One region of the Nonomuraea sp. B10E15 genome, then DNA from elsewhere that is predicted to be linked to it. Evidence: riboswitches for the same ligand, from Rfam matches in the RefSeq annotation. Region 1 holds a riboswitch; each other region holds the start of a gene.

Region 1 (2,311 bases):
GGCCCGCTCACTGGGCTCGCTCACTGGGCCTTCACGTGCAGAACCTCAGTCGGCGATGCGCACCGCGCCCGCGAACGGCCGCCGTTCGATCGACGCGATCCGCACCACATCACCCGTCCGAGGGGCGTGCACCATCATGCCGCCGCCCAGATAGATGCCCACGTGGTGCAGGTCGCTGTAGAAGAACACCAGGTCGCCTGGACGCATCTCGTCGCGTGAGATGTGCCGCCCGGCCGTCCACTGGTTGCCTGTGTAGTGCGGCAGCGAGATGCCCACCCGCTGGTAGGCCGCCATCACCAGGCCGGAGCAGTCGTAGGAGCCAGGACCCTCTGCTCCCCAGACGTACGGCTTGAGCTGCTGCGTGAGCGCCCACCGTGCCGCCTGCGCGGCCTTTCCGCTGCCCGCGATCGGCAGGTTGACGCGGGTGGCGCGGGTGCCGGGACGACCGGCCTCGCCCAGCGCCCGCCTGAACAGGTTGCTCTCGACCTTGGCGACCAGCTTGCTGATCTTGCCGCGCTTGGCGTCGAGGTCCTTGACGATCTTCTCGACCTCGCTGATGCGCGACTTGGCGCTCGCCCTGGCGCGCTCGGCGGCCTTCCTGGCCTTGGTGAGCTGGTTGAGCTCCTCGCCCTGCCGCTGCTCGATCGCGAACGTGGTCGCGGCGCGGTCGAGGAAGTTGCCGGGGTCCTCGGATGAGGTGAACGCCAGCGCACGGCTCAGACCGCCCGTGATGTAGGCGTTCTGGGCGAGCAGGACGGCCTTGGCACGCTTGGCCGCCAGGTCTGTCTCGCTGGCCGTCAGCGTCTTCTGCGCGGCCTCGGCGGCCTTCTTGGCCGTCTTCAGCTTCTCCCGCTGCCCGTTGTACTGCTCGGTCAGCGTCTCGATCTCGACGTGCATCTTCTCGACCCGCGTGGCGAGGTCTTTGAGCGAGGGCTTGGGGTCGGCGGACGCCGGGACGGTGGGAACCGAGAACAGCAGCGCGGCGACTGTGAAACTCGCCACACCGAGGCGGTGACGCGACAGGGCGCGTTCCGGGGGGCGGGCGTGCTTGCCCGCCGACTTCCTCCCACGGTTGAGCGTGCGCTTCACCAACCAGGCTCCTCTCATAGACGCCTACCGGGTTAGCTGACGGGTTCGGGCCGGAGCAGCCCTACCGAAAAACTCGGATTCACCCCGTGGTGGCGGTCGCCACCGGCGGGTCCCCGGCTTCCCTGAGGGAATTGAGCGTGCTTCCCCCCGCGCGCGACACGCGGGGATCATCGTCGCTGGACACTAATGCACTCCGGGTTCCTGCTCAACCAGAACTGCCAACTCCGTAGAGGTTTCGCAACCGAAGGGTCACGAGGTGGTCTCGGTGCCAGTCGGGCAGGAGTGACCGTATGTGGCGCTTACTCCCGAACGATCGCCCGGCGCGACGCCGTGCTCGCTCGGCCACGAGATGTAACAGGATGGGCGGAGAGATGTGAGTTAGGTCCGAGCCGTAATGACATCTGTACTCTGGAGAGCCATGGAGCAGGTGGCCGAACTGACTGTGCCCGAGACCGCGGTGGTGGTCCGGCGTGCGCGCACGCCTGACGTGCGGGGGGTCAGGCGCCTGGTCGACACCTATGCGGGCGCGGGCTCGCGGCTCCTGAAGAAGGCCACGGTGACGCTGTACGAAGACGTGCAGGAGTTCTGGGTGGCCGAGCGTGGCGGGCAGATCGTCGGCTGTGGCGCGCTCCACGTGCTCTGGGAGGACCTCGCAGAGGTCCGCACGGTGGCCGTCGATCCCGAATGCCGCGGCGCGGGCGTCGGTCACCGGATCGTCTCAGCGCTCATCCAGCAGGCCAAAGATCTTGGTCTGCAACGTGTATTCTGTCTTACTTTTGAGGTCGACTTCTTCGCGAGGCATGGTTTTCGCCGCATCCAGGGCACGCCGGTCTCCCCCGAGGTCTACGCCGAGCTGCTGGCCTCGTATGACGAGGGTGTAGCGGAGTTCCTCGACCTGGAACACGTCAAGCCGAACACCCTGGGCAACACCCGCATGCTGCTCCATCTGTCGTCGGGTGACGCGGACCTTGACCACATGGAAAGGTGATTGTTGATACCTATGTCGATACGTTGGGCAGCACAGGCATGTGTCCTGACACGTGCCACGCGCGCACTCGAAGCGAGGTGACACGGTGAGCACCGGACAGCCGCCGTACCCACAAGACGAATCCGGCGAGAACGCTGCGCCTCCCCACTACGGCCAGCAGGCTCCGGGCCGCCACCCCGGCGAGCCCGACCCCGACGTCACTGTGGTCGGCTACCGGGCGGACGACGCCTACGG
Region 2 (2,311 bases), on a different contig from region 1:
CGCCGAGCACCTGCACCTCACCGTCGGCACGGTCAAGACCCACATCGGCCGCCTCCTGGCGAAACTGCACGCCCGCGACCGGGCCCAGCTCGTCATCGCCGCCTACGACGGCGGGCTCGTCAACCCGTCGACGCGGTGATCGCCGAACCGACCTGCCCTCAGTTCATCGAGATGTGCACGTGGTCGTAGTGGTTCTCGGTGATGCTGCCCCGGTTGGACATCGTGCTCCAACCCGAGCCGTGGTTGATGCGCTGCTTCCAGATGACGTACTTGACGCCCAGCCTGCTCTTGTTCTTGATGGCCCACTCCGCGATGCGGTCGCCCAGGGCGGCGTTGGCGGCGGAGGGCATCGAGCCGCCCGTGCTCATCATGAAGTCGCAGGCCCGGCCCAGGGGGTGTTCGCCGCTGGAGCCCGAGCGGAAGCAGCCGACGGTGAAGGGCAGCGCGAAGTTCTTGCCGATCTGCTCCTTCATCAGCCGCGTGCGCGGCGTGATGTTGTCGGAGCCGGACGGGAGTTCGGGTGCCCAGCCGCCGTCTGACCTGCGGTTGGTGCCGAACGGCACCAGGTCCTGGAGCTTCTTCTCGATGTCGTCGATGACGTCCTCGGCCTCGTCGCGCTGATCGGCCACCTCGGCCGCGTCCTTGCGGATCTTGTCGGCGAGCTCGACGGCCTGCGCGGAGGCCTTCTTCTTCTCGTCGCGCGCCCTGGCCACGCCCTGCACGAACGCCTGCTGCTCGGCGGTGACCTGATTGAGCACCGCGGCGCCGCCGCTGTTCTCCGGCAACATGAATACGGGCACTCCGGGGTTGCCGTTCTGGTAGCGCAGGCGGGCTATCTCGGCGACCCGCTTCTCGGCCGTCGTCAGCGCCTCTTCGGCGGTGGCCAGCCGGGCCTTGGCCGCCTTGGCGGACTTCTGCGCCTTGGCCAGCTCGACGCGCTTGAGGTTGTAGGCCTCGATCAGCTTGTCGACCTTCTTGTTGAGCTGCTTGAGCTGCGCGCGCAGCTCCGACTCCTTGGGTTTGGGGGCCGTGGACGCCGCGGACGCCGGGGCCGCCGAAACGACGACGGCGGCGGCGGTGATGAGACCGATGGCAAGACTCGCGGGGGACGAAGCCGCCACGTAGGTGTTCCTCTCCCTCTGCCGGCCGGGTTAGCTGACGGGTTCGGGTATGGGAGCTGCGTATCCCTACCACGGATGTGGATTCACCCCAGGTGCGATGGGTCCCCGGCTCCCGGGCAACTCGCCCAGGATTAGGCGGTGCAACGGCTGTTACGGCCGATGCATAAGGGGATATTAGTGGTAGATCACGAGACATGCGACCTTAAGTAGAAATCTATTCTTGATCTACTTGTGATCGGAGCATGTGCGCGGCCTCTTCCGGCAGCACGTCGTTGACGAACGCGCCCATCGCGGACTCCGAGCCCGCCAGATACTTGAGCTTGTTGGGCGCCCGCCGGATGCTGAAGAGCTCCAGATGCAGGTACGCGAGCTCGCGGTCCCGCCGCACCGGGGCCTGGTGCCAGGCCGAGATGTACGGCATCACGACCCCGAACAGCCCGTCGAAGGCCCGCAGCACCGAGGTGTAGAGCGGGGCGAACGCCGCACGCTCCTCCTCCGTGAGCGCCGCCAGGTCCGGCACCTGCCGGTGCGGATACACGTGCACCTCGTACGGCCAGCGCGCGGCCGCGGGCACGAACGCCGTCCACAGCTCGTTGCCGGCCACCACCCGTGTCCCGGCGGCACGTTCGGCGGCCAGCACGTCGGCGAACAGGTTGCCCGGGCCCTGGTAGCGGGCCGCGGCGCCGAGCTGGAGTTTCGTTCTGGGCGTGACGTACGGGTAGGCGTAGATCTGGCCATGCGGATGCGCCAGCGTGATGCCGATCTCCTCGCCCCGGTTCTCGAAGCAGAACACCTGCTCCACGCCCTCGATCCCGGACAATTCGGCCGTACGGTCGGCCCACGCCTCCATGACCAGCCGCACCTGGGCGTCGGAGAGCTTCGAGAAGGATGACGAGTGATCCGAGGTAAAGCACACCACCTCGCACCGCCCCACTCCCGGACGAACCTCACTCAGCCCACCCACATCTTGATAAGTCCCAAAATTCGTGGAGAAGGAGGGGAAGCGGTTCTCGAACACCGCCACGTCGTAGTCGTACGCAGGGATCTCCGTCGCCCGGGTGTCCGACGACGGGCACAACGGGCACTCGGCGGACGTGCCCGTCGGCAGGAACGTCCGCGTCTGCCGGTGCCCGGCCATCGCGATCCACTCCTCGGTCAGCGGATCGTAGCGCAGCTCGGACGCCACCGGC
Region 3 (2,311 bases), on a different contig from region 1:
CGGGTCGGTCGACGCGGTCACCACGATCTGGCTGCTGCACCTGCTCGACGACGCCCGCCCGGTGATCGCCGAGGCCGCGCGCGTGGTGCGGCCGGGCGGGGTGTACGTCACGACGGTGGACAAGCGCGCCGCCCACGGGCCTGGAGGGCGGCGGCGTCCCGCCGACGGCCGGGAACTGGTCGTGGCGGAGGCGGTCCGGCACGGTCTGCGCCAGGCCGGCGAGACCACGTTCGTGGGTCACGGGCAGGGGCGGGACGGGCCGGACCCGGTGTTCCGGCTGCTGGCGTTCACCCGCGACGGGTGACAGGGCGGAGTCGGTTTCGCATCGAAAGCGACGCCGTGCGAAGCTGTGGTTGTCCCCAACACCATGGAGGTCCTCATGGCGGAATCACCGGAGCCGGAAGTCAGCGAAACTCCCGAGGACGAGATGAAGCGCAAGTTCCGCGAAGCACTGGAGCGCAAGCGCAACCAGCACGCGGGCTCCGGCGCTGGTGGCAGGGGCGTCGACCCATCGAAGATTCACGGGGCGCACGGCCCGGCTGCGAGTAAGAGATCGTTCAGGCGCAAGAGCGGCGGCTGAGCCGGAAAGGACTGAGGGGGTACGGCATGCCGTACCCCCTTTCGTATTCCCGCGCAAGGTAGATCTTTGCCCGGTTCATGGCGAATCGTTTGCGTATGTCCGATTCGCTGCTAGAGTTGCCGCCATTACCAGCCGGTGACCTGGCCCTTACCCAAGAGAGGGCCTCCGGCTGGCGCCGAATCCCGACTCGATCGGGAACCGGGGACCCACCTCACTGGGGTGAATCCGGCCCGTGCCGGTAGGGCATCTCCACGCCCGAACCCGTCAGCTAACCCGGTAGGTGTGATGGAGAGGACAGAACGCATGTATGACCGCAGCGCACCCCCGAATCGCGTAGCGCCGGCCGCCGCCTGAGCGGCCTCCCTTCCCCCCTTTCTTTCCCTCGCCCGATGTAGTCGCTCGGGCGTGCCGCAGCGCCGTGCCCTCTTGCCGGCGTGCCTCCCCCTCGTCCCCTCGCGAAGGACTTCACACTTTCATGTCTCCCCGTTTTGGCCTGCGTTCCCTTGCCCTGCTCACCGCCTCCGCCGTCGGCTCGATGAGCGTCGTCTGCACCGCGGCACACGCCGATCCCGGCGCCGAGGAGAAGGCCCTGTACAAGGGCTCCACCACGGCGTCGTACTTCTGGGACGACGGCTCGGGCAGGGCGGGCGACACCGGCCTGCCCGCCAGCGGCAAGCCGATGCAGAAAGGCATGGCCGCCAGCCCGAGCTGGCCGCTGCTGACCGAGGGGTACGTGATCTACAAGGGCAAGAAGATGCCCTTCTTCGTCGGGGACAGAGGGCCGGGGGAGCCCTCCAGCCGCGGCATCATGCTGGATCTCGACGCCAAGACGTTCGCCGACCTGACCGGCGGCACCTTCAACTCCCGCTCGCTGATGGTCAACGGCAACGGCGGCAAGGGGCACATCAAGATCGACTATGTCATCACCAAGTGGGGTGACGGCCTGGGCAAGAAGGGGCGGCCGGTGCCCTTCTCGACCGGCGCCTACGCCCGGCGGGGCTGACTTTACGAACGCGACACCGCGGGCTTCATGGACGCCATCGGCTGGCCGGCCGCCCACGTGGTCGGCGCGTCCATGGGCGGGATGATCGCCCAGTCCCTGGCCATCCGGCATCCGGCACGGGTGCTGACCCTGACCTCGATCATGTCGACGCCCGGCCACACGGTCGCTCCGCCGACGGAGGCCGCGTTCGCGGCCCTGACCGCCCGCCCCGCCGCCGAGCGCGCGGCCGTCATGGCGCAGGCGCTGGAGACGTACGCGGTGATCGGCTCGCCCGGCTACGCGATGGACCGGGAGCGGGTCGTCCGGAGGGCCGGGCGCGCGTTCGACCGCTGCTTCGACCCGGCGGGCACGGGCCGGCAGCTGGCCGCGATCATGGCTTCGGGTGACCGTACGGACCTGCTGGCGAGCCTCACCATGCCGGCGCTGGTGCTGCACGGGGAGGACGACCCGCTGGTCCCGGTCGAGGGCGGCCGGGCCACGGCGGCGGCCATTCCCGGCGCCCGGCTGGTGACCTATCCGGGCATGGGACACGACCTGCCCGAGCCGCTCTGGCCGGAGATCGCCCGCGAGATCACCAAGCTGACCGCCGCCTGACCGCGCGGCCGCTCCCGGGCTACGCGGACCGCTCCCGGCGCCGGAGGATCTCGGCCACGTGGGTCTCGGCCCACGCGGCCACCGCCGCGATCGGGGTGTGCAGGGAGCGGCCGAGGTCGGTCAGCCCGTACTCC

What was found. Region 1 has a riboswitch for cyclic di-AMP ahead of ABGB14_RS34310 (C40 family peptidase). Riboswitches for the same ligand answer to the same signal wherever they lie in the genome.
Region 2: it holds a riboswitch for cyclic di-AMP, as region 1 does, so the genes downstream of both, ABGB14_RS39595 (hypothetical protein) here and ABGB14_RS34310 (C40 family peptidase) in region 1, are expected to answer to the same signal.
Region 3: it holds a riboswitch for cyclic di-AMP, as region 1 does, so the genes downstream of both, ABGB14_RS29795 (hypothetical protein) here and ABGB14_RS34310 (C40 family peptidase) in region 1, are expected to answer to the same signal.

What each region holds. Positions count from the first base shown of each region.
Region 1 covers NZ_JBDPMB010000016.1:108,221-110,531, reverse strand. The annotation lists gene ABGB14_RS34310 (C40 family peptidase) at 46-1,089, opposite strand; cyclic di-AMP (ydaO/yuaA leader) riboswitch at 1,096-1,237, opposite strand; gene ABGB14_RS34305 (amino-acid N-acetyltransferase) at 1,508-2,077, shown strand; gene ABGB14_RS34300 (RDD family protein) at 2,163-2,311, shown strand, end outside.
Region 2 covers NZ_JBDPMB010000022.1:16,922-19,232, reverse strand. The annotation lists gene ABGB14_RS39600 (response regulator transcription factor) at 1-139, shown strand, start outside; gene ABGB14_RS39595 (hypothetical protein) at 159-1,121, opposite strand; cyclic di-AMP (ydaO/yuaA leader) riboswitch at 1,127-1,269, opposite strand; gene galT (galactose-1-phosphate uridylyltransferase) at 1,336-2,311, opposite strand, start outside.
Region 3 covers NZ_JBDPMB010000012.1:170,960-173,270, forward strand. The annotation lists gene ABGB14_RS29785 (class I SAM-dependent methyltransferase) at 1-304, shown strand, start outside; gene ABGB14_RS29790 (DUF5302 domain-containing protein) at 380-580, shown strand; cyclic di-AMP (ydaO/yuaA leader) riboswitch at 744-878, shown strand; gene ABGB14_RS29795 (hypothetical protein) at 1,056-1,583, shown strand; partial or broken gene ABGB14_RS29800 (alpha/beta hydrolase) at 1,605-2,177, shown strand; gene ABGB14_RS29805 (helix-turn-helix domain-containing protein) at 2,197-2,311, opposite strand, start outside.